Regions from separate parts of the Streptomyces sp. NPDC090106 genome, predicted to be linked through region 2. Evidence: predicted binding sites of a transcription regulator. Region 2 holds the regulator's gene; the other holds the start of a gene.
The links. The regulator HrcA, encoded in region 2, represses chaperone genes, less so after heat shock. The targets are predictions, from matches to a motif close to TTNGCACTCNGNNNNNCNGAGTGCNAA.
Positions count from the first base shown of each region.

Region 1: a site for HrcA is predicted at 2,713-2,739, ahead of groL (chaperonin GroEL). Genes of this name have one in related genera too.

Region 1 covers NZ_JBIVDS010000014.1:144,156-148,567, reverse strand. The annotation lists gene ACIPSE_RS36790 (tyrosine-protein phosphatase) at 1-615, opposite strand, end outside; gene groL (chaperonin GroEL) at 928-2,550, opposite strand; gene ACIPSE_RS36780 (cold-shock protein) at 2,909-3,115, opposite strand; gene ACIPSE_RS36775 (MoaD/ThiS family protein) at 3,531-3,809, opposite strand; gene thrC (threonine synthase) at 3,870-4,412, opposite strand, start outside.
Region 2 covers NZ_JBIVDS010000001.1:232,274-236,685, reverse strand. The annotation lists gene hemW (radical SAM family heme chaperone HemW) at 1-361, shown strand, start outside; gene ACIPSE_RS01065 (DUF3097 domain-containing protein) at 362-1,174, opposite strand; gene ACIPSE_RS01060 (MBL fold metallo-hydrolase) at 1,206-1,937, opposite strand; gene hrcA (heat-inducible transcriptional repressor HrcA) at 2,076-3,092, shown strand; gene dnaJ (molecular chaperone DnaJ) at 3,093-4,229, shown strand.

The DNA of each region.
Region 1 (4,412 bases), on a different contig from region 2:
GTCGGACCCGGCGAGGACGTCCGCGACGGTGTAGGTGGCGCCGGCCGGCACGACGTCCGGGGCGGAGGTGCGCTCGGAGGCGGTCCGCAGGTCGTAGACGGCGTGGACGCCGAGGCGGCGGAGCTTGGCCGTGTCGGCGGCGGTGAGCTTGTTCAGCGCGTCGGAGCGGTAGACCTCGCCCATCTTCACCCAGTGCCCGTCGGCGGTGCGGTAGCCGCCCGCGTCACGGAAGTTGACGGTTCCGTCGAGCTTGATCAGACGGTCGGCCAGGTGCAGCGAACCGCCCTGCGCGGGGACGAGGTCGAACCACTGGCGGTCCGCCTTCGCCGACCCGGCGACGGTGACCGTGACGTCCCCGGTGGCGCCGCCGCGCGCGACGGTCCGGCCGCCGGCCCTGATCGCGACCGACTTCACGCCGGGCGCCTTCCAGACGAGGCGGAAGGTGCCGTCGTCGTTGGCGGTGACGGTCGCCCGGGTGAAGGGGATGCGGGAGGCGGGCGCGTGGTGCGCGGGGGAGGCCGCGGGGGCGGCGAGGGCGGACGGGGCGGTCAGCGCCAGCGCGGCGGCGGCGAGGAGGGCGACCTTGAGGGGCTTCTGGGACGTCAGGGGCTTCATGCGATGGATGCTGTGTGCACCGACCGACATCGGGGTGAACGCCGGGCGAATGACGCGACGTGCAGAGATGGCAGTTTGTGCCACCCACCACCACGGCGAGGTTCTCTCGCCCCCGCCGGACGGGCTGAAAGGATCAGACCTGGCGTGAAAATTCAGCCCGTCCGGCGTTTGAGGACAAAGGGGGGCTGGGGCGCAGCCCCAGGGGCGGGACGGGAAGGGGCGGCGGGGGCGGAAAAAGCCCGAGGGCGGCACCCCCTGCGCTCGGCAGGGGATGCCGCCCTCGGTGAAGGACGGTGATCGACCGGAGGGCGATCAGAAGTCCATGTCACCGCCCGGCATACCGCCACCGGCAGGCGCGGCGGCCTTCTCCGGCTTGTCGGCGATGACGGCCTCGGTGGTGAGGAAGAGCGCGGCGATGGACGCGGCGTTCTGCAGGGCAGAGCGCGTGACCTTCGCCGGGTCGATGATGCCTTCGGCGATCATGTCGACGTAGTCGCCCGTGGCCGCGTTGAGACCCCAGCCCACGGTCAGGTTGCGGACCTTCTCGACCACGACGCCGCCCTCGAGACCACCGTTGACGGCGATCTGCTTGAGCGGGGCCTCCAGCGCGAGCTTCACGGCGTTGGCACCGGTCGCCTCGTCACCGGTGAGCTCGAGCTTCTCGAACACCGCGGAAGCCTGGAGCAGGGCCACGCCACCACCGGCGACGATGCCCTCCTCGACGGCCGCCTTGGCGTTGCGCACGGCGTCCTCGATGCGGTGCTTGCGCTCCTTGAGCTCGACCTCGGTCGCGGCACCGGCCTTGATGACGGCGACGCCACCGGCGAGCTTCGCCAGGCGCTCCTGGAGCTTCTCGCGGTCGTAGTCCGAGTCGCTGTTCTCGATCTCGGCACGGATCTGGTTGACGCGACCGGCGACCTGGTCGGCCGAGCCGGAGCCGTCGACGATCGTCGTCTCGTCCTTGGTGATGACGACCTTGCGGGCGCGGCCCAGGAGGTCCAGGGTCGCGTTCTCCAGCTTGAGGCCGACCTCCTCGGAGATGACCTCGCCGCCCGTGAGGATGGCGATGTCGCCGAGCATGGCCTTGCGGCGGTCACCGAAGCCCGGGGCCTTGACGGCGACGGACTTGAAGGTGCCGCGGATCTTGTTGACGACCAGGGTCGACAGGGCCTCGCCCTCGACGTCCTCGGCGATGATCAGCAGCGGCTTGCCCGACTGCATGACCTTCTCCAGGAGCGGGAGCAGGTCCTTGACGGAGCCGATCTTGGAGTTGGCGATCAGGATGTACGGGTCGTCGAGCGACGCCTCCATCCGCTCCATGTCGGTGGCGAAGTACGCCGAGATGTAGCCCTTGTCGAAGCGCATACCCTCGGTGAGCTCCAGCTCCAGACCGAAGGTCTGGGACTCCTCGACGGTGATGACGCCTTCCTTGCCGACCTTGTCCATCGCCTCGGCGATGAGCTCGCCGATCTGGGTGTCGGCGGCGGAGATGGAGGCCGTGGAAGCGATCTGCTCCTTGGTCTCGACATCCTTCGCCTGCTCGAGCAGGGCACCGGAGACGGCCTCGACGGCCTTCTCGATACCGCGCTTGAGAGCCATCGGGTTGGCACCGGCGGCCACGTTGCGCAGACCCTCGCGCACCAGGGCCTGGGCCAGAACGGTCGCGGTGGTCGTACCGTCGCCGGCGACGTCGTCCGTCTTCTTGGCGACTTCCTTGACCAGCTCGGCGCCGATCTTCTCGTACGGGTCCTCGAGCTCGATCTCCTTGGCGATGGAGACACCATCGTTGGTGATCGTGGGGGCGCCCCACTTCTTCTCGAGGACGACGTTGCGGCCCTTGGGGCCGAGCGTCACCTTGACGGCGTCCGCGAGCTGGTTCATGCCGCGCTCGAGGCCGCGCCGCGCCTCCTCGTCGAACGCGATGATCTTGGCCATGTGAAGTGGTCCCTCCAGGACTGGGGGTGATTCCTTCGGACCGCGCCCGCGCCCGCGACGGACGGCTCGCACACCTCGTGGTTCCTTGCCCCACCCGGCCTGCGGGCCTCACCGACCCGGTCCTCGTTGTCACTCTCACCTTCAGAGTGCTAACGCCAATGATTAGCACTCGGCATGGTCGAGTGCAAGCGGCTCTCGGGGATCGACCGGGGCGCTCCGCCAGGCGCGAACAGGGCGGCGGGGGGCCTGCGGGCACGCCCGGCCCTCCGGGCACGCCGAAGGGCCCGCACCCATGACTCCCCATGAGGTGCGGGCCCTTCGAAGAAGAACGTCGCTGCTAGTTCAGTCGGCGCGCGCTTCAGCCGGTCGCCAGTCGGACCATGTCCGCCTGCGGCCCCTTCTGGCCCTGCGAGATCTCGAAATCGACCCGCTGACCCTCTTCCAGGGTGCGGTAGCCGTCCATCTGAATCGCGCTGTAGTGGACGAATACATCCGCACCACCGTCGACCGCGATGAAGCCGTACCCCTTCTCCGCGTTGAACCATTTGACGGTGCCCTGAGCCATGCCTAACTCCCCTATTACTGGCCCTTGCACGGACCCGCACTTCGCGGATCCGGGTCAGACCTCACCCCCCACAGGATTGGGGGCGTGCGCCGGAACGCGTCGACCGCGGCCGAATGTATCCGTCCAACTGCCCTCTGCAACAGGTCAATCGGACGAGAATTCAGGGCAAGACCAGTCAGGAATGTACGGAGAATTCCGCTGAATATGGGTCAAGTCGGGCCCCATAAAAGGAATAAAAGACGCAGAAGAGGCGCGCACTTTGGCTACTTCTCATCGCAAGTGGAGCCAGAACTCATATGCGTATGGCATGAAGGGTGCGGCAGCTTCCCCAACTGTACCGCGCTCAACCATGCAGAATTGCCCCCTCCGTTTCTCTCACGGAGGGGGCAATTCGATGAACAGTGCGTGATGCGGCTCAGCAGCCGCCGGCCACCGCCGGGATGATCGAGACGCCGGCGCCGTCGGGCGTCGCGGTCTCCAGGCCCTGCTCGAACCGGACGTCGTCGTCGTTCACGTACACGTTGACGAACCGGCGCAGCTTGCCCTGGTCGTCCAGGACACGGGCGGCGATGCCCGTGTGGTTCTTCTCCAGGTCGGCGATGACCTCGCCGAGGGTGGCGCCCTCGGCGGGCACCTCGGCCTGCCCACCGGTGTAGGTGCGCAGGATGGTGGGAATGCGGACGTTGACGCTCACGAGGGAACCTCCGGTCGGTACTAGGTCTTTCAGGGTCCGGCCCAGACTGGGGCTCGACGGCTACGCGAGTCCGGCCTCGCGGAAGGAGTCGAGGCTGGGACGGATCGTCGCGGTGAGCCCGGTGCCCGCCACCGCGTCCAGCGTCTTGAGTCCGTCCCCGGTGTTCAGCACGACGGTCGTCTTCGCCGGGTCCAGCAGCCCGTTCTCGATCAGCTTGCGGGTCACGCCCACGGTCACCCCGCCCGCGGTCTCCGCGAAGATGCCCTCGGTGCGGGCCAGCAGCTTGATCGCGTCGACGATCTGCTCGTCGGTCACGTCCTCCACGGCGCCGCCGGTGCGCCGGGCGATGTCCAGGACGTAGGGGCCGTCCGCCGGGTTGCCGATGGCGAGCGACTTGGCGATGGTGTCGGGCTTCTGCGGCCGGACGACGTCGTGGCCCGCCTTGTAGGCGACGGACACCGGCGAGCAGCCCTCGGCCTGGGCGCCGAAGATCTTGTACGGCCGGTCCTCGACGAGCCCGAGCTTGATCAGCTCCTGGAGCCCCTTGTCGATCTTCGTCAGCTGCGAGCCGGACGCGATCGGGACGACGAGCTGGTCGGGCAG
Region 2 (4,412 bases):
CTGGCGCGGCGCCGACTGGTGGGGCGCGGGCCCCGGCGCCCACTCCCACGTGGGCGGGGTCCGCTGGTGGAACGTGAAGCACCCGGGCGCGTACGCGGCGGCGCTGGCGGAGGGCCGTTCCCCCGGCGCGGGCCGCGAACTCCTCTCGGACGAGGACCGCAGGGTCGAGCGCATCCTGCTGGAGCTGCGCCTGCGCGAGGGCGTACCGCTGGACCTGCTCCACGAGGAGGGCCTCAGGGCATCCCGCCGCGCCCTGTCCGACGGCCTCCTGGACCAGCCGTCGTACGACGAGGGGCGAGCCGTACTGACCCTGCGGGGGCGGCTGCTGGCGGACGCGGTCGTCAGGGACCTGGTGGACTGATCAGCCGGGGGAGCCGGTCACGAAGTCGATCAGCTCCTCCACGCGGCCCAGGAGTTCCGGCTCCAGGTCCCGGTAGGAGCCCACGCGGGCCAGGATCGCCTGCCAGACCGCGCCCGTGTTGTCGGCCGGCCAGCCCACCGCCCGGCACACGCCGGTCTTCCAGTCCTGCCCGCGCGGGACGCGCGGCCAGGCGTCGATGCCCAGGGAGGACGGCTTCACGGCCTCCCAGATGTCGATGTACGGGTGGCCGACGACCAGGGCGTGCTCGCTGGTGACCTGTTCGGCGATGCGCCACTCCTTCGTGCCGGGCACGAGATGGTCCACCAGGACACCGAGCCGGGCGTCGGGGCCGGGAGCGAATTCGGCCACGATCGAGGGAAGGTCGTCGACGCCCTCCAGGTACTCCACGACCACGCCCTCGATGCGCAGGTCGTCGCCCCAGACCTTCTCGACGAGCTCGGCGTCGTGCCGTCCCTCGACGTAGATCCGGCCGGCGCGGGCGACCCGGGCGCGGGCGCCGGGGACGGCCACCGAACCGGAGGCCGTGCGGGCGGGCCGCGCGGGGGCGGCGCCCGAGGGGCGGACCAGGGTGACGACCCGGCCCTCCAGCAGGAAGCCGCGGGGCTCCAGCGGGAACACCCGGTGCTTGCCGAAGCGGTCCTCCAGGGTGACCGTGCCCGCCTCGCAGCGGATCACCGCACCGCAGAAACCGGTGCCGGGCTCCTCGACCACCAGGCCGGGCTCCGCCGGGACCTCGGGGACGGGCTTCGGCTTCTTCCAGGGAGGGGTCAGATCGGCGGAGTACTGGCGCATTCGGATGACGATAGGAGAAGCGCCGCGGCCGTCACCGCGACACGCCGAAACGCGCCGCCAGCGCGTCCCGCTGGGCCCGGACGAACGCCGCGTCCACCACCGCACCGTGACCGGGCACGTACAGCGCGTCCTCGCCGCCCAGCGCGAGCAGCCGGTCCAGCGCCGCCGGCCAGCGGGACGGCACCGCGTCCGGGCCCGCCTGAGGATCGTCGGACTCCTCGACCAGGTCACCGCAGAAGACCACCTCGGGGGAGCCGGGCACCAGGACCGCCAGATCGTGCGCGGTGTGCCCCGGGCCGACGTTCGCCAGCAGCACCTGACGGCCGCCGCCGAGATCGAGCGTCCACTCGCCGGACACCAGATGCCGGGGGCGGGGCAGCGCGCCGGCCGCCTCGGCCGCCAGCGACGGTTCCAGGCCATTGCCGACCGCGTCCGCCCGCAGCTCGTCCCGCGCCTGCCGCTGCTCCAGCAGCGTGTCCATGCCCACCGGCGCGAACAGCTCCGCGTCCGCGAACGCCGCCGCCCCGAAGACATGGTCGAAGTGCGGGTGGGTCAGAGCGAGATGGGTCACAGGGCCGCCCGCGAGGGCCTCCGCCCGCGCCCGCAGCCGTGTCCCCTCCGCCACGCTCGACCCCGCGTCGACCACCAGCGCCGCCCCCGCGCCGGTCACCAGCCCCGCCGTGCAGTCCCAGCCGGGGAGGCGGCACCGGCCCACCCCGGCCGCCAGCCGCTCCCACCCCAGCTCTTCCCAAGTCACCGTCATGCGGCGACGCTAACGGTACGGGCACCCGCAGCGGGACCGACCTTGCCCGCACGGCACCCCACCGCCGTACACTGGCCGGGGAATGCTGGCACTCGGGGGTACAGAGTGCCAAGGGATCGACTTCTGGAGGTGTGCGCGATGCTGAGTGAACGCAGACTCAAGGTGCTGCGCGCCATCGTCCAGGACTACGTGGGCACCGAGGAGCCGGTGGGGTCCAAGGCCCTCACCGAGCGGCACAACCTCGGCGTCTCCCCGGCGACCATCCGCAACGACATGGCCGCCCTGGAGGACGAGGGGTTCATCGCCCAGCCGCACACCAGCGCCGGGCGCATCCCCACCGACAAGGGCTACCGGCTCTTCGTCGACAAGCTCGCCGCCGTCAAACCGATGTCCGCGCCCGAGCGGCGCGCCATCCACCACTTCCTCGACGGCGCCGTCGACCTCGACGACGTGGTCGCCCGCACGGTACGGCTGCTCGCGCAGCTCACCCGGCAGGTGGCCGTCGTGCAGTACCCGTCGCTGACCCGCTCGACCGTGCGGCATGTGGAACTGCTCTCGCTCGCCCCCGCGCGCGTGATGCTCGTCCTCATCACCGACACCGGCCGGGTCGAGCAGCGCATGGTCGACTGCCCGGCGCCCTTCGGGGAGACCTCGCTCGCGGACCTGCGGGCGCGGCTCAACAGCCGGGTCGCCGGACGCCGGTTCAGTGACGTCCCGCGGCTGGTCGAGGACCTGCCCGAGAGCTTCGACGTCGAGGACCGCGGCACCGTCTCGACCGTGCTCTCCACCCTGCTGGAGACACTCGTCGAGGAGAACGAGGAGCGGCTGATGATCGGCGGCACCGCCAATCTCACCCGCTTCGGACATGACTTTCCCCTCACGATCCGTCCGGTCCTCGAAGCGCTGGAGGAGCAGGTCGTGCTTCTCAAGTTGCTTGGTGAGGCCGGGGATTCGGGCATGACCGTACGCATCGGGCATGAGAACGCCTATGAGGGACTCAACTCCACGTCCGTGGTCTCGGTCGGCTACGGTTCGGGCGGCGAGGCAGTAGCCAAGCTCGGCGTGGTCGGACCGACCCGCATGGATTACCCGGGAACGATGGGAGCGGTACGCGCAGTGGCACGGTACGTCGGACAGATCCTGGCGGAGTCGTAAGTGGCCACGGACTACTACGCCGTTCTCGGCGTGCGCCGCGACGCGTCGCAGGATGAGATCAAGAAGGCGTTCCGTCGGCTCGCCCGCGAGCTGCACCCGGACGTCAACCCCGATCCGAAGACCCAGGAGCGGTTCAAGGAGATCAACGCCGCTTACGAGGTCCTGTCGGATCCGCAGAAGAAGCAGGTCTACGACCTCGGCGGCGACCCCCTGTCCCAGGCGGGCGGCGGAGGCGCCGGCGGCTTCGGCGCGGGCGGCTTCGGCAACTTCTCGGACATCATGGACGCGTTCTTCGGTACGGCGTCCCAGCGCGGCCCGCGCTCGCGCACCCGGCGCGGCCAGGACGCGATGATCCGGCTGGAGATCGAGCTCGACGAGGCGGCCTTCGGCACGACCAAGGACATCCAGGTCGACACGGCGATCGTCTGCACCACGTGCAGCGGTGAGGGCGCGGCGCCGGGCACCTCGGCCCAGACGTGTGACATGTGCCGGGGCCGCGGTGAGGTCTCCCAGGTCACCCGGTCCTTCCTCGGCCAGGTCATGACCTCGCGGCCCTGCCCGCAGTGCCAGGGGTTCGGCACGGTCGTCCCGACCCCGTGCCCCGAGTGCGCGGGCGACGGACGGGTGCGGTCCCGCCGCACGCTCACCGTCAAGATCCCGGCCGGTGTCGACAACGGCACACGGATCCAGCTCGCTGGCGAGGGCGAGGTCGGGCCCGGTGGCGGTCCCGCCGGTGACCTCTACGTCGAGATCCACGAGCTGCCCCACAACATGTTCCAGCGGCGTGGGGACGATCTGCACTGCACGGTGACGATCCCCATGACGGCCGCGTCCCTCGGCACGAAGGTGCCGTTGGAGACGCTGGACGGCATGGAGGAGGTCGACATCCGCCCCGGCACCCAGTCCGGGCAGTCGATCCCGCTGCACGGGCGGGGCGTCACCCACCTGCGGGGCGGCGGGCGCGGCGACCTCATCGTCCATGTCGAGGTCCAGACCCCGACCAAGCTCGACCCCGAACAGGAACGCGTACTGCGCGAGCTGGCCAAGATGCGCGGCGAGGAACGGCCCACGGGCCAGTTCCAGCCGGGGCAGCAAGGGCTGTTCTCACGGTTGAAGGACGCGTTCAACGGCCGGTGACGGCGGGTGGGCGCTGAGCTGAACGCCGCGGCCGGCTGGGCTGATGCTGCCGGGGGTCCGGGGGTCGTCCCCCGGGCAGGCACAGTCAGCCGGGGCAGCAGGGGCTGTTCTCGCGGTTGAAGGACGCGTTCAACGGCCGGTGACGGTGTGGGGTGGCGGCCGGGGCTTTTTCCTCGCCCCCGC